DNA from 4 places in the Staphylococcus piscifermentans genome. Region 1 is predicted to be linked to each of the others. Evidence: riboswitches for the same ligand, from Rfam matches in the RefSeq annotation. Region 1 holds a riboswitch; each other region holds the start of a gene.
The links. Region 1 has a riboswitch for S-adenosylmethionine ahead of CKV71_RS07620 (O-acetylhomoserine aminocarboxypropyltransferase/cysteine synthase family protein). Riboswitches for the same ligand answer to the same signal wherever they lie in the genome.
Positions count from the first base shown of each region.

Region 2: it holds a riboswitch for S-adenosylmethionine, as region 1 does, so the genes downstream of both, CKV71_RS10615 (MetQ/NlpA family ABC transporter substrate-binding protein) here and CKV71_RS07620 (O-acetylhomoserine aminocarboxypropyltransferase/cysteine synthase family protein) in region 1, are expected to answer to the same signal.
Region 3: it holds a riboswitch for S-adenosylmethionine, as region 1 does, so the genes downstream of both, metK (methionine adenosyltransferase) here and CKV71_RS07620 (O-acetylhomoserine aminocarboxypropyltransferase/cysteine synthase family protein) in region 1, are expected to answer to the same signal.
Region 4: it holds a riboswitch for S-adenosylmethionine, as region 1 does, so the genes downstream of both, CKV71_RS03390 (Na+/H+ antiporter NhaC family protein) here and CKV71_RS07620 (O-acetylhomoserine aminocarboxypropyltransferase/cysteine synthase family protein) in region 1, are expected to answer to the same signal.

Region 1 is NZ_LT906447.1:1,614,765-1,621,016, forward strand. Features, by position in the region: gene CKV71_RS07595 (Y-family DNA polymerase) at 1-557, opposite strand, end outside; gene CKV71_RS07600 (2-hydroxymuconate tautomerase) at 718-903, shown strand; gene CKV71_RS07605 (LCP family protein) at 960-1,979, opposite strand; gene msrA (peptide-methionine (S)-S-oxide reductase MsrA) at 2,122-2,646, shown strand; gene CKV71_RS07615 (homoserine O-acetyltransferase/O-succinyltransferase family protein) at 2,693-3,586, opposite strand; gene CKV71_RS07620 (O-acetylhomoserine aminocarboxypropyltransferase/cysteine synthase family protein) at 3,588-4,868, opposite strand; SAM riboswitch class I at 4,929-5,026, opposite strand; gene mprF (bifunctional lysylphosphatidylglycerol flippase/synthetase MprF) at 5,201-6,252, opposite strand, start outside.
Region 2 is NZ_LT906447.1:2,267,486-2,273,737, reverse strand. Features, by position in the region: gene norA (multidrug efflux MFS transporter NorA) at 1-792, shown strand, start outside; gene CKV71_RS10625 (YhgE/Pip domain-containing protein) at 912-2,186, opposite strand; gene CKV71_RS10620 (TetR/AcrR family transcriptional regulator) at 2,391-3,002, shown strand; SAM riboswitch class I at 3,158-3,261, shown strand; gene CKV71_RS10615 (MetQ/NlpA family ABC transporter substrate-binding protein) at 3,363-4,181, shown strand; gene CKV71_RS10610 (lactate/malate family dehydrogenase) at 4,203-5,150, shown strand; gene CKV71_RS10605 (hypothetical protein) at 5,447-5,806, shown strand; gene ybaK (Cys-tRNA(Pro) deacylase) at 5,926-6,252, shown strand, end outside.
Region 3 is NZ_LT906447.1:1,222,663-1,228,914, reverse strand. Features, by position in the region: gene CKV71_RS05705 (aldo/keto reductase) at 1-382, opposite strand, end outside; gene CKV71_RS05700 (nuclease-related domain-containing protein) at 517-1,416, opposite strand; gene metK (methionine adenosyltransferase) at 1,513-2,709, opposite strand; SAM riboswitch class I at 2,819-2,934, opposite strand; gene pckA (phosphoenolpyruvate carboxykinase (ATP)) at 3,097-4,689, shown strand; gene CKV71_RS05685 (alpha/beta hydrolase family protein) at 5,099-5,869, opposite strand; gene ytkD (RNA deprotection pyrophosphohydrolase) at 5,853-6,252, opposite strand, start outside.
Region 4 is NZ_LT906447.1:810,505-816,756, reverse strand. Features, by position in the region: gene CKV71_RS03410 (HAD family hydrolase) at 1-131, opposite strand, end outside; gene CKV71_RS03405 (hypothetical protein) at 351-887, shown strand; gene glpT (glycerol-3-phosphate transporter) at 1,071-2,426, shown strand; gene CKV71_RS03395 (SRPBCC family protein) at 2,491-3,012, opposite strand; gene CKV71_RS03390 (Na+/H+ antiporter NhaC family protein) at 3,170-4,483, opposite strand; SAM riboswitch class I at 4,559-4,658, opposite strand; gene CKV71_RS03385 (flavin reductase family protein) at 4,747-5,358, opposite strand; gene CKV71_RS03380 (SDR family oxidoreductase) at 5,540-6,252, opposite strand, start outside.

The DNA.
Region 1 (6,252 bases):
TCAGGCACATCTTGGTAACGCCATTCTGCCATCCTATTCGGTTGATGTTTCGCCTCAATATCCATTGCTAATTTACTCAATAGCATATTAGAACCTATTCCCACAGTACAATAAATTTGTGTTTTATCATAAATCTCTTTCATCAGCTTAATACAAAAAGAATGTAAGGTACTGCTGAATCGATGATAGCTGTCTGTTACATCCATAAAGAACTCATCAATACTATATTGATGTAAATCCTCTGGTGGTACATATTGCAAAGCAATTTTGGAAATCATAATAGATACGTCCAGGTACTTGCGCATACTTGGATTAATAATATAAATATCATTCCGATGCGGTATTTCAAATAATCTTGAACCTGTTTTAATACCGATAGCTTTAAGCGGTGGTGTAGCAGCTAATACTACAGACCCCTGCCGCTTTGTATCTGCTACAACTGCTAATTTTGTAGTCATAGGATCGAGTCCTTTAGATATACATGACACGCTTGCAAAGAAACTTTTTTGGTCAATACATAAGATGTCTCTATCTTCTAACAAATGATAATCATACATATTATCGCCCCCGCCATTTGATATTTCTATTATATACGAACATTTGTTCTTATTCAATATAAAAGGGAACAAATGTTCTAAAATTTAGCATACAAATTTTGAATACAACCATTTAAAAAATGCTATAATAACTATGAATTAAACAAAAGGAGGGGTTCACATGCCATTAGTGAACATTAAATTAATTGAAGGACGTTCTGATGAACAATTGAAAGACCTAGTCAAAGAAGTAACAGATGCTGTAGAAAGAACAACTAAAGCAGACCGCAATGCTATCAGCGTAGTATTAGAAGAAATGAAACCTACACATTATGGTGTCGGCGGCGTCAGAAAATCAGATCAGTAATCAAAATAAAAGTAAGCCCGGAAAATCAGAAACAATTTTCCGGGCTTACTTTTTGACTATTTCTTTTTCGTATCCTCTTTTTTAGAATCAGAATTATCTTTTAAGAATTCCTGAATGGCTTTTTTATTTTTCGGCTTATCTACTTCTAAAGCACTGCCGCTTTCCGCTGTTTGAATATCTTGGTAAGTCCCTTTCATCGGTACAGTTAATGTTTTAACGTCTTTATCTCCTCTGATACCGAAATTGACACCCGTTTGAATCAAGGCAGAATCTGGAATATTAGTATTTAAATAACCTCTTAATATACCTGCTACTTTCGGCAATTTGAATACCGCACCAGGTTTGGTCATTTCTTGTTTAAGTGCTTGAATCACTTGCTGTTGTCTGCGCACACGCCCAAAGTCACCTTCTGCGTCATGACGGAAACGAGCGTAGCCCAGCAATTCTTTACCATTTAAATTATGATGCCCTTTTTTCAATGAAACGCCAATGAGCTCAGACATATCCTTCTCAACATCTATCGGTACACCATCCGGCGCTAACTCATCAATCATTTTTTCGAAACCTTTGAAGTCGACAACCGCATAATACTCTGGGTTAATACCATAGTTTTCTACTAAAGCTTTCCGTAATAATTCAGGGCCGCCTAGTGAATAAGCTGCATTAATTTTATAATTTCTGTATCCTGGAATCTTAGCATACGTATCACGCATGACCGAAACAATTTTCATTTTCTTATGAATATAATCATATTGAGCGACCATAATAGAATCTGTACGAGATTTACCACCATCAGATTTATCAGCGCCTAATAGTAAGATAGAAATTTTCCCGTCATTTTTAACGGGACCATTAAACTTTTGAACTTTCATATTTGAATTATGCTTTTTCGCATAATCGATACCGCTTTTATAACCAGACACAGCATACACAATAAATACGATCAAGATAATCAACAGACCCAGCAGAATGAATGGCAGTTTACGTATTTTTTTCTTCATTCTTTTCTTACGTGGAGGAGGCGGACTACCACTGCTTCGTTTATAATTTTCTTTATTATTATCTTCTTCAGTCATTTTTTCCCAACCTTATATCTTCAAAATTGACAGTCTATGTAATATAATTAATACATACTAAAGTTATATAATTTCCTTTTAAAAATCAAGTATTTTATGAACAAATAGTACTAAGGTCTCAGACAAAGAAAGGGTAGATAGCATGAATATCAACACTGCATACTTTGCAGGCGGATGTTTCTGGTGTATGACCAAGCCTTTTGATTCGTATGATGGTATTGAAAAAGTAACGTCAGGTTATATGGGTGGCACAGTAGAAAATCCGACTTATGAAGAAGTTAAAAAAGGAAATACAGGACATTTAGAAACGGTGAAAGTAGAATATGACGTTGCGCTATTTTCTTATCATAAATTATTAGAAATTTTCTTTTCTGTCATCGACCCTACTGATTCAGAGGGCCAATATCAAGATCGCGGTAATCAATACCGTACTGCTATCTTCTATACTAACGAAGATCAAAAAGAAACAGCAGAACAGTATATCGAGGAATTAAAATCTACTATTAATCATCATAAGGCGATTGCAACACAAGTATTGCCAGTATCTGAATTCTACAAAGCAGAAGACTATCACCAAGATTTTTACAAAAAGAATCCGGAACGTTTTGCTGAAGAAGAAGCACAACGCGAAGCAATCAAACAGCAAAAAAATGGTAAGCAGGACTAAACAATTAGTTCCGCTTACCATTTTTATATTTATAAACATTCTATTATCATCCTGAAATATTAATTTCATCATGATTCCATCTATTTTTTTCCATCATATCGGCCCAATTTTGGAAGAGTTGCTGAGCATAAGGAATCCAATAAGCAGGAAGTGGTGTGAGCGTTTCTCCTCGGAAATAATTCTTAGGTTTAGCAGCCGCTTCCCCATTCTTCTCACTATCCCTCTGATACTCATTCAACAACGTCTCTGGCTCATATTCAAAGTGGCCACCGATATATAAATCAGTCTGACCTTTATTAGAAATGAAATCCACTCCGGTATAAGGACTATAGGTAACCACATCTAAATCCGCTTCCTCCATCACCTCATAAGGATCCATGAAGGAACCGCGAGATTGCGGAATAATATATTCAGGAATCTCGCACAATACTGGATGGGCTTGCATAATATGATAACGGTAAATTCCCGTTAATTTTTCAGGAAACATTCTTTTGTGAATACCGTAACGATAATTCAAAGCAAATTGTGCACCCCAGCAAATAAATAGACGTTGTTTCACATGAGTTTCTGACCACTCATAGATAGACTTTAATTCCTCGATATAATCTACTTCAGAAAAATCAAGATGTTCAACAGGTGCTCCTGTCATAATTAAACCATCATAATAATGATCCTTGATATCATCAAATTCCTGATAATACTGCTCCGCATGCACATTTGAAGAAGTTCGGCTTTGATGAGTCACTGGATAGATAAAATCAATATTAATCGGATGATCCGTTTGTCCAAGCAATCGCAGCAGTTGTCTTTCTGCATCTTCTTTTACCGGCATTAAATTAACAATCAAGAGATTTAAACCATCGTTGATTCTGTGATTTGCAAAATCGATGTGCTCCTCTTGTAATATAGGCAGTATAGGAATTTTATTCGTAAATAACATGTTAAATCGCTTCTAATCCTTTTTCCAAGTCATTAATGATATCATCAATATGTTCAAGACCTACAGAAATACGAATAGTTTCAGGAGTAATGCCTGCAGTCAGTTGTTCCTCTGGAGTTAATTGAGCATGTGTCGTAGAAGCTGGATGAATCACTAATGATTTCGCATCGCCTACATTCGCAAGCAATGAGAATAATTCTAACGACTCGATAAATTTAATGCCTGCCTCATAACCGCCTTTAACACCGAAAGTGAAAATAGAACATGCACCTTTAGGAAGATATTTTTCTTTTAAGTCATAGTACTCACTAGAAGGAAGTCCTGCGTATTTCACCCATTCTACCTTGTCGTGATTATCTAAGAACTTAGCAACCTTTTCAGCATTTTCAACATGACGTTCCATTCTTAAAGATAACGTCTCTAATCCTTGGAGGAGTAAGAAAGCATTTAAAGGAGACAGACAAGCGCCTGTGTCACGTAACAACGTCGTTCTGATTTTGAATGCTAAAGCAGCTTCACCAAAGGCATCCGCAAATACTAAATCATGATAAGATGCATCAGGTTCAGTCAAACCAGGGAACTTGTCATTTTGTTTCCAATCGAAGTTGCCGCCATCTACTACGACGCCTCCCATAGATGTCCCATGTCCGCCAATAAATTTAGTAGCTGAATGTACTACGATATTCGCACCATGTTCTAAAGGTCTGAATAAATATGGAGAAGCAAAAGTATTATCCACGATTAATGGGATTCCCGCTTCATGCGCAATTTCTGCTAATTTCTCTACATCTTCTACATTACCTTCAGGATTACCGATTGTTTCAATATAAATAGCTTTAGTATTATCTTTAATGGCGTTTTTAACTTCATCAAAGTTTTTGCTGTCCACAATAGAAACATCAATACCGTACTTAGGCAAAGTATGACTGAATAAAGTATATGTACCGCCATATAAAGTAGAACTTGCTACAATGTAATCTCCTGCTTCAGCCACTGTTTGCACAGCATACGTAATAGCCGCCATACCAGAACCTACTGCTACCCCTGCAACGCCGCCTTCTAATTCCGCAACACGTGTTTCAAAGACTGCCACAGTTGGATTCGTTAAACGAGAATAAATATTACCTAATGCATTTAAACCAAATAAATCTGCCGCATGTTGCGTATCATCGAATGTAAAAGATGTCGTTTGATAAATCGGAACTGCTCTCGAATGCGAAGTAGGATCTACCACCTGTCCTGCGTGTAATTGCAATGTTTCAAATTTAAAATCGTTTGTCATGTTCTATTTCCCCCTTATTAACATAAAAAATAAGCCTACCTGAAAAGATAGACTTTAAATCTCTTATCTTTCAGGTCTTCACCTGCTGGAATTAGCACCTAACTTAAATAGGTTGCCTGGTATCGTCGGGCCAGTCCCTCCACCATTCTGGATAAGTTTTATATAATTTAATCAGAGTATAAAACTAATCTTTCCTCTTGTCAACAGACTATTCTCATTTTTCAGAAATTAATTTAGAATTCGCTTGTTGAAATACACTGACTTAGCGCGCTCTTAAAAATAAAAACCCGATTGCCGAGCTTTCAGACAATCAGGTTTCCTTTTTTCGTATTCTATTGTTTAGAACGAATGACACGCAGTACTTTCAACATATTCTGCCATAGTGAACTATGTCTAGAATACACTAAGTATCTCGGTTCCCAATGAGGTTTGAACTTTTCTTTGTATTGTCTTAATCCGCGGAAGCGATATAAATTGTTGAAGTTTTCGAATATGCGACCTGCGATACGTTCATTCAAATAAGAGAACTCTGTTTGTCCAACATTAGATAAGGTCGCCATTCCCATGTTGAATGCCTTATAATCGTGTTCTTGGCCCCATAACAGCAGATGGAGGTATAAACCATCCATCAATGGTAAATCAACGTCAGGGAGCCAACGGATAAGGTCTACAGAGAATGAATCATTATAATGCGTCGGCATTAAACTGCTGAAGGCAATAATTCTGCCGTCTTTTTCTTTTAAGATACCGACCGGTGCTTTAGAGATATAACTGTCTGTAAACTGGCCGACTGAAAAATGCATTTCATTTTTTCCATCCAGCCATGCATCACTGACATGTTTCAGTTGTTTCATCAATTCCGGTGAAAATGGCGGTTCTATAATTTCAAATTGAATCTCTTGATCAGCAATTTTATTCAAAGTCGCTCTAAAGCCTCTGCGTTTCTTACCTGAAGTCGTAAAGGTCGTTAAATCAATTACCGCTTCTTCCCCTAATTTAAAGAACTGATTACCGAAATCATGATACAACGGCATATAACGATCGCTCGCTTGATAGAAAATCACTTCATAGCCCATCTTCACTGCATAATCATAAATCGTCTCTAATAAATGGTGGAAACGTTCCGGATTACCGATAGGGTCTCCAAGTACAACTAAAGCATTGGATTTGTAGCGGTACATCACAAATGCTTCTTCAGATTCATCCATAAATACTTCTTTATCCCCACTATAGATAAGGTGGCTTAAATAGTTGCCGCCGTATTGCTGGATAATCTCTGTACAACGTTCGAAATCTGGTTGCGGACGTTCTTTAGAATACGCTTGTTCAAATAACCAGACAATAAATGCCACAAGGATAAAAATGACGAGTGCTGTCAACCATA
Region 2 (6,252 bases), 650 kb from region 1:
AAGAACTTCGGTTATATGTCAGCTATAATCAACTCTGGTTTTATTTTAGGACCAGGGCTAGGCGGATTTATGGCAGAATTCTCCCATCGTCTGCCGTTCTATTTTGCCGGATCGCTAGGCATTGCAGCATTTATTTGTTCCTTATTCTTTATTCAAGGAGCAAAACGCGAAACGACAGATGGTTTCCATACTGTAATTGAGCCGCAAGAGTTGGCTAAAATTAATATTAAAGTGTTTATTACACCGATAATTATTACCTTCGTCTTGGCTTTCGGACTGGCCGCATTCGAAACGTTATTCTCTTTATATACTGCAGACAAGGTCCATTATTCGCCTAAAGATATTTCCATTGCCATTACAGGCGGTGGTATAGCCGGAGCGGTTTTCCAAATCTTCCTATTTGATAAATTTATGAAATACTTTGAAGAATTGACTTTCATTCAAATTGCTTTATTTTATTCAGCAGTAGTCTTATTCTGCTTGATTATTGCACATGGTTACTGGACTATCATGCTTATCAGTTTTATCGTCTTTATAGGTTTCGATATGATTCGTCCAGCAATCACCAATTATTTTTCAAATATTGCGGGCGACCGACAAGGGCTCGCAGGCGGCCTGAACTCTACCTTTACCAGTATGGGCAACTTTATCGGTCCTTTAGTAGCAGGTGGATTATTTGATGTGAATATTGAATATCCTTTATACATGTCGATTATAGTCATGCTATTAGGTATTGTAATTATCTTCTTAGAAAAATTACTGCGAAAAAGAAAACAAACGAAAGCAAGTTAAATGTAGAGACGATTATATGGAAGAGTATATAAATAATTAAAAGATATCATTTAAGCCGATGAAAATTCTGTGGATTTTCATCGGCTTAAAATTGATATTGAACAGAAATTTTAAAGCTGTTAGTTGCCTAGTGAGTACTTTTTGTATTTCTTAGTATAAAGACGTGTGATAAGAGATATTATTCCGAATGTCATAAATATAATAAACATCCATACTGTTCCATTCATTACTAAACTTGTATTATCATATAATAATCCTTTTAATGTCTTAATATAGTAATAGAAAGGGTTCCAGGGAAGAACAAGATGCTGATAAAATTCTGGTACCATTGCATTAGGCAACATCACAGATTGTATCGTAAAGAATAATAAGAGTATAAATACAGGGACTATTGCTATACCTGTCCATACCATAAATCCAAATATCAGAGCAGAAAAACCTAAAATAGCAATTGCAATATAAGTTGCTGTAATTACAGGTTGATTAAAATCAAAATTTAAAACACCGCTCATATAATAAATGTAGATGAATGAACCGACAAAAGCGGCGGTAGTAATGGATAAAATGAGTTTGCATACAAACCACAATTTGTCTTTACTTGGAGCTAATTTCTCTCTATTTTTAAATGTAAAGAAAGATAAAATAGCTATAATAAGAGACGTTAGCCAAATAGGTGAAAACATAACAGCAGCTGCATTGCCATTAGCTTGGTTGTCTTTAATTTTATTCAAAGTAGTAGTATCCACTTTTACAGGATTGACGAAGTGATCAAATTGCTTGCTTGGGAGATCGATATTATTTTTAGCTAATAACTCAACATTTTGTTTGCTGATTTGATTGTTTAATTGGTCTGTAATTTTAGTTAAAGCTTGTTGGGCGATATTCGATACTTGTGCATTGCTCCCTTGGTTAATGATAATTCCTATTTGTGCTTCTTTCGGTTCTGGTACTTTTTGTGCGCTTTTACCTACTTTTGATTGCATGATTTTAATTTGTTCAGGTGATAACTCGCCTGAATTAACCTTTTCTTTTATTTCTTTTTGTTTTTCTAACATAATCTTATTTTGTGCATTGCTTAGAGCATTTTTTGAAAAATCTTTATCAAACACAATAGCTCCTACATATTTATTATCTTCTAATCCTTTATTGAGTTCTTTTGTATTATCTACTTGCTTCCAATCTATAGTTTCATTTTTACTTTCTTTTAGTTTATCAATAAAACTTTCTCCTATATTCATAGATTTACCTTGAACTTCAAAACCACTGTCTTTATTTAATACTGCGATAGGAACATTTTTAGGTTTCGGATTATAAGCAGGATAAAAGGCTGTTGCTAAGATTATAAGGATAAGTGTTGCTGCAATAGGGATAAGCCATAGTAATTTTTTCTTCATAAAATTTCCTCCTAATTTTAAGCAACACGATGTTGCTTATCATTCTATGTGTTATTATAAACTCGTAAAAACTATACTCAATAATCAATTAGGACGAATGTGAATGTTAAGCAACAAATTAGAGAAATATGTAAGAAAAGTAATTTTCTGATGTTGCTACAATCATAAAGATGTTAATTAGAAACGAAAAAAGGAGACGAACAAATGGATCGCAGAGTCAGACGTACCACAAAATCAATCAGCAGTGCATTTATTCAATTGCTTAAAACTTATTCGATAGAGGAAATAACTATTCAACAGATAGCTGACGAAGCAGATATCAATAGAGCGACATTTTATAAGTATTATACAGATAAGTACCATTTATTAACTGCATTAGAAGACAATGAAATTCAAAACATCAAAAAACATATAAATTATAATGCGCTATCTACATTTAGAGAAAGAAATGAAAAAAGTTTGAATGACTTATTTAATGGTGTCCCTCAAAATATAGTTGAAATTATACTTAAGAATATTGAGTTATATGAAGTTTTATTTAATATGAAAAGAAGGAGTGCTATCGAAGATAAATTGTCTGACACTATAGCACAAAATTTAACTACTATATTGAACAATGAAAAAAACATCAATACTATTCCCTATAGATATTTTCATTGTTTTATAGCAGGTGCTATTATTTCTACTATTAAATTTTGGGTGCTTGATCCTGACAGAATATCTAAAGAAGCGCTTATTAATAGTTTATATTTATTAATGTACAAAGGACCTTTAGGACAGTTATTAGATGAAGTGTCTTCTGGAAACTTAAAGTAAAAATTCAATATTGAGACAGTATATCTATGCTCACAACAGTTGACATAAAAGTTGTGAATAGATATTCTGGCAACCATTATTTATCAGAAAATTTTAAAATCTCGTTGACCGCATTTTAAGTTAGTGGTAATCTTAATACAATTCAATCAATCAAACTCTTATCCAGAGCGGCGGAGGGAAGTGCCCGACGAAGCCCGGCAACCATCATTATATGAAAAGGTGCTAATTCACATTAAGCGTAAGCTTATAAAGATGAGAGAAAGTGTTTAAGGCTTTCTCTTTTACAGAGGAAGTCTTTTTCTGTGTGAAGGAAGAGTAGATTTTATTGAAGAACTCATACATAGGAAGGTGTCAATGAACATGAAGAAAATCATAAGTTTGTTTGCATTGTTAGCAGTCATCTTTATACTTGCGGCGTGCGGTCAAAGCAAAAGTGCTGAAAACAAGAAAATAACCGTAGCAGCATCTCCAGCACCGCATGGAGAAGTATTAGAACACGCGAAAGAAGAAATGAAGAAAAAAGGTTACGACTTAGAAATTAAAGTAGTGAATGATTATAAAGTACCGAATAAATTGTTGGATAAAGGAGATATAGATGCGAACTTATTCCAACATGTCCCTTATTTAAACGCGGAGAAAAAGTCCCACGGTTATAAGATTGAAGAAGTCGGTAAAGTATTTACAACGCCGATGGGTGTCTATAGTAAGAAGTATAAAAATATTAAAGACATCCCAGACGGCTCAACGATTTATGTTTCTAATAACCCGGCTGAAGAAGGACGTTTCTTATCTTTCTTTGTTAATGAAGGGTTAGTGAAACTTAAGAAAGGTGTCAAAATAGAAGATGCCAAATTTGACGATATTGTAGAAAACAAAAAACATTTGAAATTCAACAATCAACAAGGTGCAGAATTTTTACCTAAAACGTATAAAAGCGGAGAAGGGGCAGCTGTAATTATGAACTCTAACTATGCAATGGATAACGGTTTAAAACCTTCTAAAGATGCGATTGTCATGGAAGATAAATCATCTCCATTTGCTAATATCCTTGCGGTAAAAGAAGGGCATAAGAACGATAAGAAATTTCAAGAACTCATCAAAGTCTTGCAATCTAAAGATATGAAAAACTTTATTGAGAAGAAATATGGTAAAGACGTTGTACCATATGAAGCAAAATAACTGACAACAGGTGATAATCATATGACAAAGTTAGGAATTATCGGAACAGGACGTGTAGGTAGCCAAGTATTGACGGATGCACAGTATCTAGGTGTTTTTTCAGAAATTGTTTTAATAGATACCAATAAAGATTTAGCACATGGGGAAGCATTAGACCATCATCACTTACAGGGACTGAATCACACGCATCATATCAAGACATATGAGGGTAGTTATCAAGATTTGGCGGATGCAGAAATAGTGATTGTTTCTGCAAGCGCACCTGCTACTCCAGATATGGCAGATCGTACCCTATTGACACGGGCGAATAGTTCAATTATTCATTCAGTATTTGAACAGCTGAATCAAGTAACGCAAGAAGCTGTTGTTATAGTGATTTCAAATCCTGTAGATGCGATGACTTACTTAGGACAGACATCAGGTTATCCTGCTGAAAAGGTTATCGGTACAGGAACAATCTTAGAATCTTCAAGATTCAGAACTTTAATTGCAGATCATTACAAAGTGGATCCGAAAAATGTAGAAGCATTTCTATTAGGTGAACATGGCTCGCATGGCGTACCGATTTGGAGCAGGGTAAGAATCCATGGTATTGAGTTAGAGGAGTTTGAAAGCTTAACAGGCAACACACCAATAGATAAGAATGCAATCTCCAAACGTATTGACGAAGTATCATTCGAAGTCTTCCAGAAAAAAGGATGGACGAATTCAGCTATTTCGAGAGCGGCTGTACAACTCGCACATGCTATTTTGCTCAATGAACAAAGCATTGAACCAGTCAGTGCAGCGGTGCATGGGGAATATGAATTTGAAGAAGGAGCGCTCAGCTTACTGTCCTTAATCTCTAGAGAGGGAATTGTAAAACGCTTACCAATTCAATTGGAAGAAGCGGAACTTCAACAATTAACAGCTGCGCATCATTTCATTCAACAAGCTATCGAACAAGCACTGAAAGAGTTGAAATTATGACGTTCGAATTAAATGTATTGAATTTGTAACATAATTGAATTAAAAGCAGGTAAAGACGTGCAGCTGAAACGAAATGAAAAAAGTGTTTCCTGCACGTTTTTTATATGGATGAAATCATGATGTTTATTGAATTGAAAACTCTTACATTAAATAGAATTGTCACCTTTAAAAAATATCGTTTGTGTTACATTTATTACGTATATTACATTTGGTTTAAATAGCATGCTACATAAAGATTTAGCTTTGTTTGTGTGTTAATATTGTAAACACGATAACAGAACGACGAGGGAAGTAGAATGAGAACAGTATTATTATGGATTTATGCTGGCATTCTGACTTGCTGTCTGGTTTTTCTACTTGTCTTAGTATCGAACGAAACAGAGCTTGCTAAATTCCAAAATGGAGTTTCAACTTTTATGCAAGGTAAGCAAGTTTCTTCAAATGAAACGAAAGAAAGTGGACCGCCTCCATCTTATAGCGCGGTTGCTGGAAATGACATTAGTCATCAGGCACAATCAGAAAGTAAGCAACATGTAGACACAAATAAAGCAGAGAAAGCATTTGTAATTTCGATTACATCTATTAACTTGAAAACGAGCAAACATTTATTTGAAGATTTCACTTCACAAGGTGCATCTGACACAAAGGTTCGCTGATTGCGAGCACTAAGATATGGTCAGTCACCTTGTTTTTTTTTGTCTAAAATATTAAATAAGCAAGACGAGTTTCTTTTAAAAGCCTAAAAATGCTATATTTGAGGCATGAGGTGAATGACATGAAACAGAAGAAAACAAATGCGATGCGTATTTTAGAAAATGAGGGCATTCAGTATGAAGTACGCACCTTTAAAATGGGAAAAACGCATATAGAAGGACAAGAAGTGGCTAAATTAATCGATGCTTCACCGGAACAAGTTTTCAAAACGTTAGTGTTTATCAATAATGATGGTGATCCGTATGTATTTGTGATTCCAGTTGAAGGAAATTTAAATATGAAACATGCGGCTCAAGCGGTTAAAGAGAAAAAACTGCATTTGCTTCCGCTTCAAGACCTTACTAAAGTAACAGGTTATATCCGTGGCGGTTGCTCGCCCGTAGGTATG
Region 3 (6,252 bases), 390 kb from region 1:
CCATTCCTTTCCAAGTTTCAATCATCACATCTTCATCCATGCCCGGCCAGTGCATTAAATATAAATCTAAATAATCAAGATCTAATTTGTTAAGAGAAGTTTGATAAGCTTCAGCCACATTTTCTCTGCCATAATCTTCCAACCATAATTTCGACGTAATAAATAAGTCCGAACGTTTTAAGCCAGTAGATTCTAATCCAGCCTTAATCCCTTCACCGACCTTTTCTTCATTGCCATAAATCATAGCGGTATCAATACTTCTGTAACCATTTTCAATCGCAACTTGAACCGCTTCCTTAGCCTGCTCATCATTTTCCACACGAAAAGTACCTAAACCGACAATCGGCATACGGTTACCATTATAAAATTCCACATATTCCATTCTTATCTCTCTCCTTGTCATTGATATCTCTACTATACCTTAAACTTTACCGGCCATGCATTCACTCAAACTTCCTTTTCAGGAAAAAGAAAAGCACTGTGAGAGCTGTAACAACTCAAACAGTGCCTCAAACCTTAATTAAAAGATTCAATTTCTTCCATAATACGCGCCAAATCTTCAACATTATATTGAATACGGCCATGGAAAACAAATTTATTAAAGTATTCATCCAATTGTTCAGCACCAACAAGTACTTTAGTATTGGTATTTTGTGCATAATTCGAAATTGTCACAGCACCTTCATTTTTAGGATTGAAATAAAGTAGTGCCATTGGCGTATATTTCAAATTCAACTGACGTTGCAACGCATCCGCTAATTGTTCAACATAATGCAGTTGTTTCGAGTAATTCACAAACGTTGCAGATTGTTGATCGTCATTTTCATCTAATACTAAAGTTTGCGGTGTACGCTGATCTAAATTCAAGACATTGAAAACTTGTTCAATGGTAGGTAATTCAGCAAACTGTTTGCCGCTGATACCATTATAAACGTGCCCTTTTAAAAGTTGCGAGTCTATAATGTATAAACCTGTACGTGTTAACACTAAATGGCTGATACGTTCGATATCATTCATATCATTTTTCGGCAAGAAGATGTTTGCCATAATATGCATATCTTCAGGGCGAATACGTTTTTCTTTCACTAAGCGTTCTCTTATACCGATAAGACGCATATCAGTGATGTATTCGCTATGGTTTTTTGAAAACAGCTTCAATGCATCAATTTCACGATCTTTCGAATCGACTGTGGCATCAAAATCAGCACGTTGTTTTGTTACTGTTTTCTTATGTTCTACACGTTCTTTTTCAAGCTCATCTTCGTAATTATCTTTCAAGCTTTTTTCTTTTGCTTCATATTGTTCTTCTGCTTGCTGTTGTGCTTTCTTTTTACTGTTTAATGCAGTTAAGAATAATATTAAGAATATAACAGCTATGACTATCGCTGCTACTAAACCAATTTCCAATGGTCCCATACATATTCCGCTCCTTTACTTGTCTTACGTTTCATTATAAAGGAAAGTTTCGATTCTATCGATAATAATCCTGAATTTCATGCAAAAATCGCAGAATTATGCTTGGACCGCTTCTTTCAATACATCCACTTTATCTACACGTTCCCAAGGCAATGCAATGTCTGTACGGCCGAAATGACCATAAGCTGCAGTTTGTTTGTATATCGGGCGTTTTAAATCCAACATTTTAATAATACCTGCTGGACGTAAATCGAAATTATCACGTACCGCTTCTACTAATTTGCCTTCAGAAACTTTTCCAGTTCCAAATGTATCGATGGAAATTGAAACAGGTTCTGCTACACCGATAGCATAAGCAAGTTGGACTTCACATTTATCAGCTAATCCTGCCGCTACAATATTTTTAGCTACATAGCGTGCTGCATAAGCTGCTGAACGGTCTACTTTTGTTGGATCTTTACCGCTGAAGCATCCGCCGCCATGACGCGCAAAGCCGCCATAAGTATCAACGATAATTTTACGACCAGTCAAGCCTGCATCACCTTGTGGCCCGCCGATTACAAAACGGCCTGTCGGATTGATGAAGAACTTAGTTTCATCATCTAATAATGATGAAGGTACAATTGGGTCGATAACATGTTTACGGATATCCTCTTGAATTTGATCTAATGTTATTTCTTCAGCATGTTGTGTTGAAATTACAATTGTATCAATACGAACTGGTTTATCATTTTCATCATATTCTACTGTAACTTGCACTTTTCCGTCAGGACGCAAGTATTTTAAAGTACCATCTTTACGTACATCTGATAAACGTTTCGCAAGTTGATGCGAGAAGAAAATCGGTGTCGGCATATACGTATCAGTCTCGTTGGTAGCGTATCCGAACATTAAACCTTGGTCCCCTGCACCTGTAGCTTCAATTTCTTCTTCGCTGATTTCATTTCTATATTCTAAAGCGCGGTCCACTGCTTGCGCAATATCAGGAGATTGTTCATCAATCGCTGACATCACTGCCATTGTTTGGTTGTCATAGCCGTATTTCGCTCTTGTATAACCGATTTCTTCAACTGTATCTCGTACTACTTTTGGAAAATCCACATAAGTGGAAGTAGAAATTTCCCCGACAATCATAGCCATTCCCGTAGTGACTACTGTCTCACATGCCACCCTTGCATCTGGATCTTTCTTTAATAATTCATCCAAAATAGCATCTGAAATTTGGTCTGCTATTTTATCAGGATGTCCTTCTGTAACAGATTCTGACGTAAATAATCTTCTATTATTCGACATAACTGACTCCTTTTGATTTTAATTACGAAAATTCTCTATCTATGAGCTCAAATTAAAAAGGGCTTTCCACTATATATACATAGAGAGAAAGCCCTTTGACGTCCTTTCGCTCTTATCGTTCAAACGTCTTATATGACATTTGCAAACGGTTTGGCACCTTTCTCCAATAAGGAGAGGTTGCTGGGCTTCGTTGGGTCCATGTCCCTCCGCCACTCAGGATAAGAGAATCCGTTACAAATAATACTACCCAAACAAAATAAAATTGTCAATTACACGAATTGTTTTTTCATAAATCCGATGTGGAATAATGGATATAGTATGTTATACTATAAAAATGTAAAGGCTTACAATTACATTAATACTTACGCGCTGGAGGGGTTTTTAAAAATGGCAGTAGATGCACAAACAAATTTAAAAAAGTTGAATCATTTGATTGAAAAACCATCATCATTATTTCAACTTACAAAAACGCAACTTTACAACAAGATTTTAGACAATAATGAAGGCGAACTCACAGAACTAGGAGCAATCAATCAATTGACTGGCCAATACACAGGTCGTTCTCCTAAAGATAAATTTATTGTAAACGAACCTTCTTACAGAGATGCAATTGACTGGGGCTCAGTAAACCAACCTATCGAAGAAGAAAAATTCCTTAGATTGTATGATAAAGTTCTAGATTACTTAGACCAAAAAGATGAACTCTACGTCTTCAACGGTTACGCAGGAAGTGACCAAGATACTCAATTACGTTTAACTGTAGTTAACGAAATGGCTTGGCACAATTTATTCGCACATAACATGTTTATCCGCCCTTCTTCTAAAGATGAAGCAGAAAAAATTAAAGCGAACTTTACAATTGTTTCTGCGCCTCACTTCAAAGCAAACCCTGAAGTAGATGGCACAGCTTCTGAAACTTTCGTTATCATTTCTTTCAAACACCGTATTATCCTTATCGGCGGAACAGAATATGCGGGTGAAATGAAGAAAGGTATCTTCTCAGTAATGAACTATTTATTACCTCAACAAGATATCATGAGTATGCATTGCTCAGCTAACGTGGGTGAAAAAGGCGACGTTGCATTATTCTTCGGATTATCTGGAACAGGTAAAACAACTTTATCAGCAGCTCCAGATCGTAAATTAATCGGTGATGATGAACACGGCTGGAATAAAAATGGTATTTTCAACATTGAAGGCGGCTGCTATGCGAAAGCTATCAATCTCTCAAAAGAAAAAGAACCTCAAATTTATAATGCAATCCGTTATGGTACAATTTTAGAAAATGTTGTAGTCGAAGAAGATGGTAACGTTGATTTCGATGACAATAAATATACTGAAAACACACGTGCAGCATATCCTATCGACTATATCGATAATATTGCTAAACCATCAAAAGCAGCGCATCCGAATACAATCGTATTCTTAACAGCTGATGCATTCGGCGTATTGCCTCCAATTTCTAAATTAACAAAAGAACAAGCATTGTATCATTTCTTAAGTGGTTTCACTTCTAAATTAGCAGGTACTGAACGTGGTATCACTGAGCCTGTACCATCATTCTCTACATGCTTCGGTGCACCATTCTTGCCATTAAACCCTAAGAAATATGCTGAATTGCTTGGACAATTAATTGATAAACATGAAGTTGAAGTATATTTAGTAAACACAGGCTGGACTGGCGGAAAATACGGCGTAGGTCGTCGTATCAGCTTAAAATATACTCGTCGCATGGTTGATGCAGCTATTAAAGGCGAATTGAAAAATGCTGAATTTGAACAAGATGAAGTATTCGGTTTAAATGTTCCTAAAGACATTAAAGATGTACCGAAATCTATCTTACAACCAATTAATGCATGGAGTAATCAAGATGCTTACCGCGAACAAGCACAAGATTTAATTTCTCGTTTCGTAGAAAACTTCAAAAAATTCGGTGAGGATAGTCAAGAAATCGCTGAAAAAGGCGGCTTTAAAGCTTAATACTAGTTATAAAGGAGCTAAGACAGTTTTGTCTTAGCTCCGCTTTTTGGTTGGACGGATTAATTGTGGTGTGCATTGGAGGGAAACTGTCGAAGCGTGATTCGTCCGCCTATACAGTTTAGGGCCAAAGTGTCGAGGCTCAACTCGTCCGCCTATACAATTTAGGTCCAAAGTGTCGAGGCTCAACTTGTCCGCCTCTACAGATTACGACCAAAGTGTTAAAGCTCGACTCGCCCGCCTATACAGATTACGCCCAAACTGTCGAGGCTCGACTCGCCTGCCTATACAGATTACGCCCAAAGTGTTAAGGCTCGACTCGCCTGCCTATACAGATTACCCCCGCCTTCCTTTTAAAATCTCCCTAAACAAAAGTAGAAGCTAGGACATTATATGCCCCAGCCCAATTAACCTACTTATTATTTTCAATACAATCCATCCACTTATGAATAACTTCTAAAACTTCTTTCAACGCTTCTGGTCTTGGAACATGCCCTTCTTGCATTTGATAAAAGGTTTCATAGCGATGGCCGATGCGTTCTAAATATTCCGCTAAATAATAACCTTGATGGATACCTACTTGTTTATCTTTACCTCCATGTATGATTAAGATTGGAGGACTATTTTCGTCAATATATTGTAAGGCCTCTCTTTTTTCATATGCATCTAAATTCTTCTTAGGATGCCCTACCATTCTGCGTAACATTCCGCGTAAGTCTACGCGTTCTTCATACATTAAGTGTAAATCAGAGACGCCGCCCCAAATGATATAGCTGTCAGCTGGCAAATATTGAAATGTAAGCAAGCCTTGTAAGCCACCTCTAGAGAAACCGACGAGATGGACATAAGCCTCTGGGTAGAGATATTTCAATATATCCATAGCTTGAGTGACATCATGCAAATCATTTCCTGAGAATTCATCGCGGCCTTCGCTGCCATTATTTCCTCTATAGTAAGGTCCGAATACTAACGTATGAGGATCTGAAAATTGTAACAGACGTCCAGTACGAACGCGTCCGACTTTCCCTTTACCGCCGCGCAAATAAATAACGATACGTTGCACTTTTTCTTTAGGGCTCAACATTAAACCTTTTACTTTGAGATGATCGACCTCATAAGTTACTTCTTCTCCAATATGCGAAGCCAAATCAATCGGCATACGTTTTCTATTGATAAAGTCCAAGCGCACTCACTCTTTCTGCACATTTTAATATTACTTCATCAGTCAGTAAGAAACTTTTATCCTCAGCTGCAATATCGTTTAAGTTTCTACATATTACAGGTCCAGCGGTTTCTAAATAGTTCTCTTTGAGTTGTATACTTTTTACTTTTGCGGCAAATACATCTTTTGTAAACCAGCGTTCTCTATTAGGATAATACACTGTATATTGAGCAATATATTGCATCTGTTGAATAATAGCGCCAGTCTCTTCAAATAGTTCACGCTCTGCTGCAGCTTCGCTCGTTTCTCCCGCTTCTATTTTCCCTCCAGGAAACTCTATGCCACGCTTCTTGTGTCGAGTCAGTACAAATTCATCTTGATAAAAAGGAATTACCAGAACGTGT
Region 4 (6,252 bases), 800 kb from region 1:
GCACGATAATAATCGATTGAAATAGGAGTTTTTCCATACATTTTTAAATAATGATTAATTGTTTCGAATAAATGTTGCTCAGTATCTATAATTGTTCCATCAAAATCAAATACGACAGCTCTGTAATTCATATGTATTTATTCCTTCCTTATAATTTAATTTCATCTTATCATATTTTATTTCTATGAAGTCTGAAAAAGTTTTTGTTTTCTATCGCTTAGTTTCGTCCTAAAGTCCTAGTGAAATTTTGGATAAAGCGTGGTAAAATTTAAATGAATTTGAAACAGCATATATTAATTATAACCTCTTCTGAAATCAAATCCATCTTACACCTTCTGGAGGAATCGTCTATGTTTTTAGATAAATATGAAACATTTATTATTAACATCGGAAACTTATCGACATGGCTAAAACGCAGACACCTACTCACCGTATGCAAGCAACTTCAAAGCAGCCAAGCTGTTCAAGCGGAGTTTATGAAAATACGCCAACAGCTTGTATTGAAAGTACACATTCCGAAATGCAATCTGCCTTATTTTATCAGTTTCCTAAGTTTTCATAATTACCCTATTTATCAAGTCTTACCATTATCTCAAAAAGAATTTATATTCCAAACTGATTCAAATATTGAAGCGATGATGCATTTCAAATTGAAAATTGATGGTTTGCAAGATGTTTTTATCAAAGATAAAATTATCGACATCATGCAATATATGTCACATCAAGAAGATATTAATTATATCTTAACTTCCCAATATATTGATATTTCTTGTACGCCTCAGGTTATTTCAAAATTAATTCATGCGCTAGCTACAAAAAACATTGATGTTTTAGGTGCAAACTATCGTCCGAAAGTCTCTCAATATAAACACAGCACTATTTCTTAGTAACAAAACATTATATTGAGCGTAACAAAATTAAATGCAGCATTCTTAAATGGCTTTAAAAGTGTTACTCATCGCTTTTGAAGTCTTTTTTCATCTTCACTAATTATTTTTTATGGAAGCGTTGTCTTTTTGTAAAGTTAATATTAAAATAATATTAATGTTTTGTAAAAAGGAGGCGTTTCTATGTTTAATTTTTTAAAACCCCCTTCTCCTCGACAACCATTGCCGAGCGATGAAGTGGACCATACATATAAAAAATTAAGGTTACAAGTATTTTTAGGAATTTTTATCGGTTATGCAGGCTATTATTTATTGCGTAAAAACTTTTCATTAGCTATGCCTGATTTAATTGATCAAGGCTTCAGCAAAGGGGAATTAGGTATTGCCTTATCTGCTGTGTCTATTGCTTATGGTTTTAGTAAATTTGTGATGGGAATGGTCAGTGACCGCAGTAATGCCAGGATTTTCTTAAGTTTAGGGTTGATATTGACAGCGATTGTAAACTTGCTCTTAGGTTTTGTGCCTTTCTTTACTTCAGGCATACTGATTATGTTTATCATGCTCTTCTTGAACGGTTGGTTCCAAGGTATGGGTTGGCCGCCGTCCGGACGTGTTTTAGTACATTGGTATAGTGTCAGCGAGCGTGGTAGTAAAACTGCTTTATGGAACGTTGCACACAATGTCGGCGGCGGTTTAATGGCACCGATTGCCACATGGGGAATCTCAATGACTGCTCTGTATAATTTCGGTTATTTAAAGGGCTTTGAAGGTGCATTTATTTACCCTGCATTATTTGCGATTGTGATTGCAATTATTGCTTTCTTCTTAGTTAGAGATACACCGCAATCTCAAGGACTTCCACCTATTGAGGTCTACCGCGATGATTATCCTAATGCTTCAAAAGAAACTATGGAGACTGAATTGACTACGAAAGAGATTCTCTTCAAATATGTATTGAACAATAAGTGGGTATGGGCTATTGCCTTTGCCAACATCTTTGTCTATTTCGTACGTTATGGAGTACTGGATTGGGCGCCAGTGTATCTTAGTGAAGAAAAACATTTTGATATGAAAGCATCTGGTTGGGCTTACTTCTTATATGAATGGGCTGGAATACCTGGTACATTGTTGTGCGGTTGGCTATCAGATAAATTATTTAAAGGACGTCGTGGACCTGCTGGATTCTTCTTTATGTTAGGTGTAACGATTTTCGTGCTTATCTATTGGTTGAACCCTGCCGGCCATCCTTGGATTGATAATCTTTCCTTAGTGGCAATCGGTTTCTTAATCTATGGTCCTGTGATGTTGATTGGGTTGCAAGCACTTGATTATGTTCCGAAAAAAGCTGCCGGAACAGCCGCCGGACTTACTGGATTATTCGGTTACTTGTTCGGTGCAGTGATGGCGAATATTATCTTAGGATTTGTCGTTGATCATTTTGGTTGGGATGTTGGATTTATACTGCTTACTGTTATCAGTATACTTGCAATGTTGAGCTTTATCTTAACTTGGAATAAACGTGGTCAAGAAACAGTTTAATAGATAAAAAGAAGCGGTACATGCTCACTACAAAGTGGCGTACCGCTTCTTTTTCTTCTAATTTTTAAAATTCTTCTTGTTCTTTCTGCATTTCCGTCAAAATATCTTGCAGCTTAATAAACATGTTCTCAAAGCCATGCGCTGTTGAGTCATGATATTCTTTTTTCTGCTGCTTATATTCTAAGGTAGTCCAGCGTCGTTCTTTCGGAACAACAGCAGTATATCGGAAATTCATTTGTGTAATGTCAGCACCTGGTTCACGTTCAAAGATTTCAACTTCGATGGTATCTTCTTTGTCGCTTAATTCAGGCATGCCGATAGTCATCACAATACGATTCGGTGCTTCTAGTTCTTGGAAGACACCTGTAATTTTATTCATCTTGCCATTACGTTCATCAACGATTTCGTAACGTCGCCCTTCTTCAGGAATCAAGTCGATGGACTTATTAGTTCGATTAGAAGTCATAAACCAACGTCTCATAATATCGGCATCTGTCCACGCTTGATAAATCAATTCAGGATTAATACGCATTAATCGCTCCAACGAAATGACCACTACGTCATTTTCTATGTTATATCTTGCCACTCTGTCGTCACCTACTTTCACACTTAACCTTATTTTAACGTATTTCTAGTGCATAAGACAAAATAATCGTCCTCTATCTGCTTCACTTCATGCACCGTTTTGTTAGTTTTGCAACAAGATTACTTTAACATTTTTCTTGTGTGGAAGTAAAAATTAATTATGCCTCTTTCCCAGCTTTCTTTTTATTTAATCTAGGAAGGTTAAAGATGATTGCCACTAATCCACTTAAGCCGAGCATTACCGGATAAATGGAATAAGGCATCAGCATAAAGGGTGAAACACCGGCTACTCCAGCTGCAGCAATGACTTGCGGACTGTAAGGTAGTAAACCTTGGAAGCAGCTGCCGAAAATATCTAGAATACTGGCGGACTTTCTAGGGTCGATATCATATTCATCCGCAATGTTTTTAGCCAACGGACCGGCCATTAAAATAGAAATCGTATTGTTGGCTGTAGAAATATCTGCGGCACTGACTAAACTTGCAATCCCAATTTCGGCGCCACGTCTGGATTTCACACGGCTTCGTACAAAGTTCAGCAGCCAAGTAATACCGCCATAGTGCTGGATTAAACCAATTAAACCACCGATCATCAAAGCAATAATGGCAATATCTTCCATACCGATCATACCTTCAGAGGCCGCTTTCAAGAATTTAATCCAATTGAACGATCCATCTAATAAGCCGATAATTCCTGAAAGCACAGTCCCTCCAATTAACACAATAATTACATTGACGCCAATCAGAGCTAAAATTAATACTAATAAGTAAGGAATAACTTTAATCAAGTCATAGTCATAATTCTTTGCGCTGTTGATGCTTGCGCTATGCGTTAAGATGCCCAAGATGATCATTGAAAGTATCGCACCTGGCAACACAATCCGGAAATTCACTTTAAACTTGTCGCTCATGCGTGTATGTTGCGTACGCACCGCTGCGATGGTAGTGTCTGAGATCATCGATAAATTGTCACCGAACATCGCACCGCCTACTACAGTCGCCATGGCAAGTGCGGAAGGAATGTCCGTTGCTTGGCTGATACCAAATCCTACCGGTGCAATAGCGGCTACTGTCCCTACTGAAGTTCCCATCGAAATCGATACAAACATACAAATGACGAATAATCCGATAATCAGCAAGTTGCCGGGGATTAAGGATAATCCAAGGTTAACAGTTGATTTTACGCCTCCCATATCTTCAGTTACTTTTGAAAAAGCCCCTGCAAGTACAAATATCAAGACCATCAGAATAATATTGGAATGGCCTGCTCCTTTAGTAAAAACTTCTACTTTCTCAGCAAATTTTTGTTTGCGATTCATCAGCAATGCCACAATGACTGCAATCGTAATCGCGATATTTAATGGCATTTTAGTAAAGTCTCCTGTAATAATGCCGACGCCTAAAAATAAACCGACGAAGACAATTAAAGGTATCAGTGCAAAAGCATTACCTTTCTTTTTCTCTTCAGCCATCTTCTACTCCACACCTCTCATTTCATAAATAAAAAACCTTTTTTCTGCGCTAAGAAAAAAGGATAAATATATCAATTCTTATCTCTTAGCAATCGATTGCTACGGGACTTGGCACACGCGTTTCCATGTTGCCGAGGCTTCAAAGTGCCCTTCACTCCACCTCTCTTGATAAGCACTATTTATTTTTAAATTGTGAATCTTTTTAAACTTATCACGCTCAACGGCTTGCGTCAATTATCTGAAGGTTAACTTTTGTTAAGCATTTATTCAGTCGGTCGTTGAATCGTAAATTCTTCGCCTAGTTTCACATAATCGTTTCCTGCTAAACGTCCTACAGGCTGCAAGGCTTGCACATTAATCTTGAATGGATCCATATAAACCGCATCGTCAATATGATATTGTACCACGCGTCCGATGATTAAATCGTTACCTGTTTCATCATCGCCTAATTCAATGAGACGGTCTAATTTGCATTCGAAGCGGATACTTGCCCCTTCAATTGCAGGGACGTCGACTACAGTGGAAGGAATTGTTTTAAAGTCTGTCCGTTTTAATTCATTTTCTGTCGGTGCAATAGGTGCGGCTGTTTGGTTGATTCCTTCAATCATGGAAAGTTGTGAAATATGCACCACAAACTCACCCATCGTCTCAATGTTGACAGATGTATCTTTGCGTTTGCCGTTCATACGTGCCGTCGAAATCATAATCATCGGCGGTTCACTGCTTACTACATTAAAAAAACTGAAAGGCGCTGCATTAAGATTGCCTTCTTTATCTTGAGAAGTCACGAAAGCGATAGGACGCGGTAATACGCTTCCGCTCAATAATTTATAATTATCTTTCTGCGTTAACTCGTTTGGATCGAATTGTTTCATACGCTCACCTCATTTTATTTATAATTGGTAGTTTTATAGTAGGAAAAATCAGCTCTAATTGCTAATGACTTGTTCATGATGACTCGCCCTTCCCCATTCAAAAACCCCCGGCTTCTGTTGCCGAGGGGGAAATAGTTAAGACGGGGCTGCGCTTCTAAGGTTTCTTTTCCAGAGCAGCAGTTTAATTAATTTGTTTACCGCCTGTTACACCATAGACTTGTCCTGTTGTATAGCTGGATTCGTCTGAGGCTAAAAGAACGTAGGTGCTGGCTAATTCAACAGGTTGACCTGAGCGTCCCATCATGGATTGTTGACCGAATTCTGGAATTTTATCTTGCGGTTGTCCACCTGAGATTTGTAATGGTGACCAGAATGGACCTGGCGCGACTGAATTGACACGGATGCCTCTTTCGATTAATTCTTTCGCAAGGCTCTTAGTCAAGGAAATAATCGCTGCTTTGGTTGCGGCATAGTCATGCAATAATGGATTCGGATCGTAACCTTGAATAGAAGTTGTTGTTGTAATTGTACCGCCTGGTTTCAAGTATTCTAAAGCCTTTTGCGTAGTCCAGAAGATGGGATAGACGTTCGTTTCAAAGGTATTCGTGAAATCTTCTGTTTTGAAGTCTTCGAATTTCTCATGGTATTGCTGATAGCCTGCCACCATTGTGACATTATCTAATCCGCCTAGACGGTCATTTGCATATTCTACGAGTTCATAGTTGAAATCTTCGTTCGTAATATCGCCCGGTAGTAAGAAAACTGTGCCGCCTTTATCTTCGATGACACGTTTCACATCTTGTGCATCATCTTCTTCTTTCGGATGATAATTGATAACAACAGATGCACCTTCTCTAGCATAAGCGATTGCTACAGCGCGTCCGATAGCTGAGT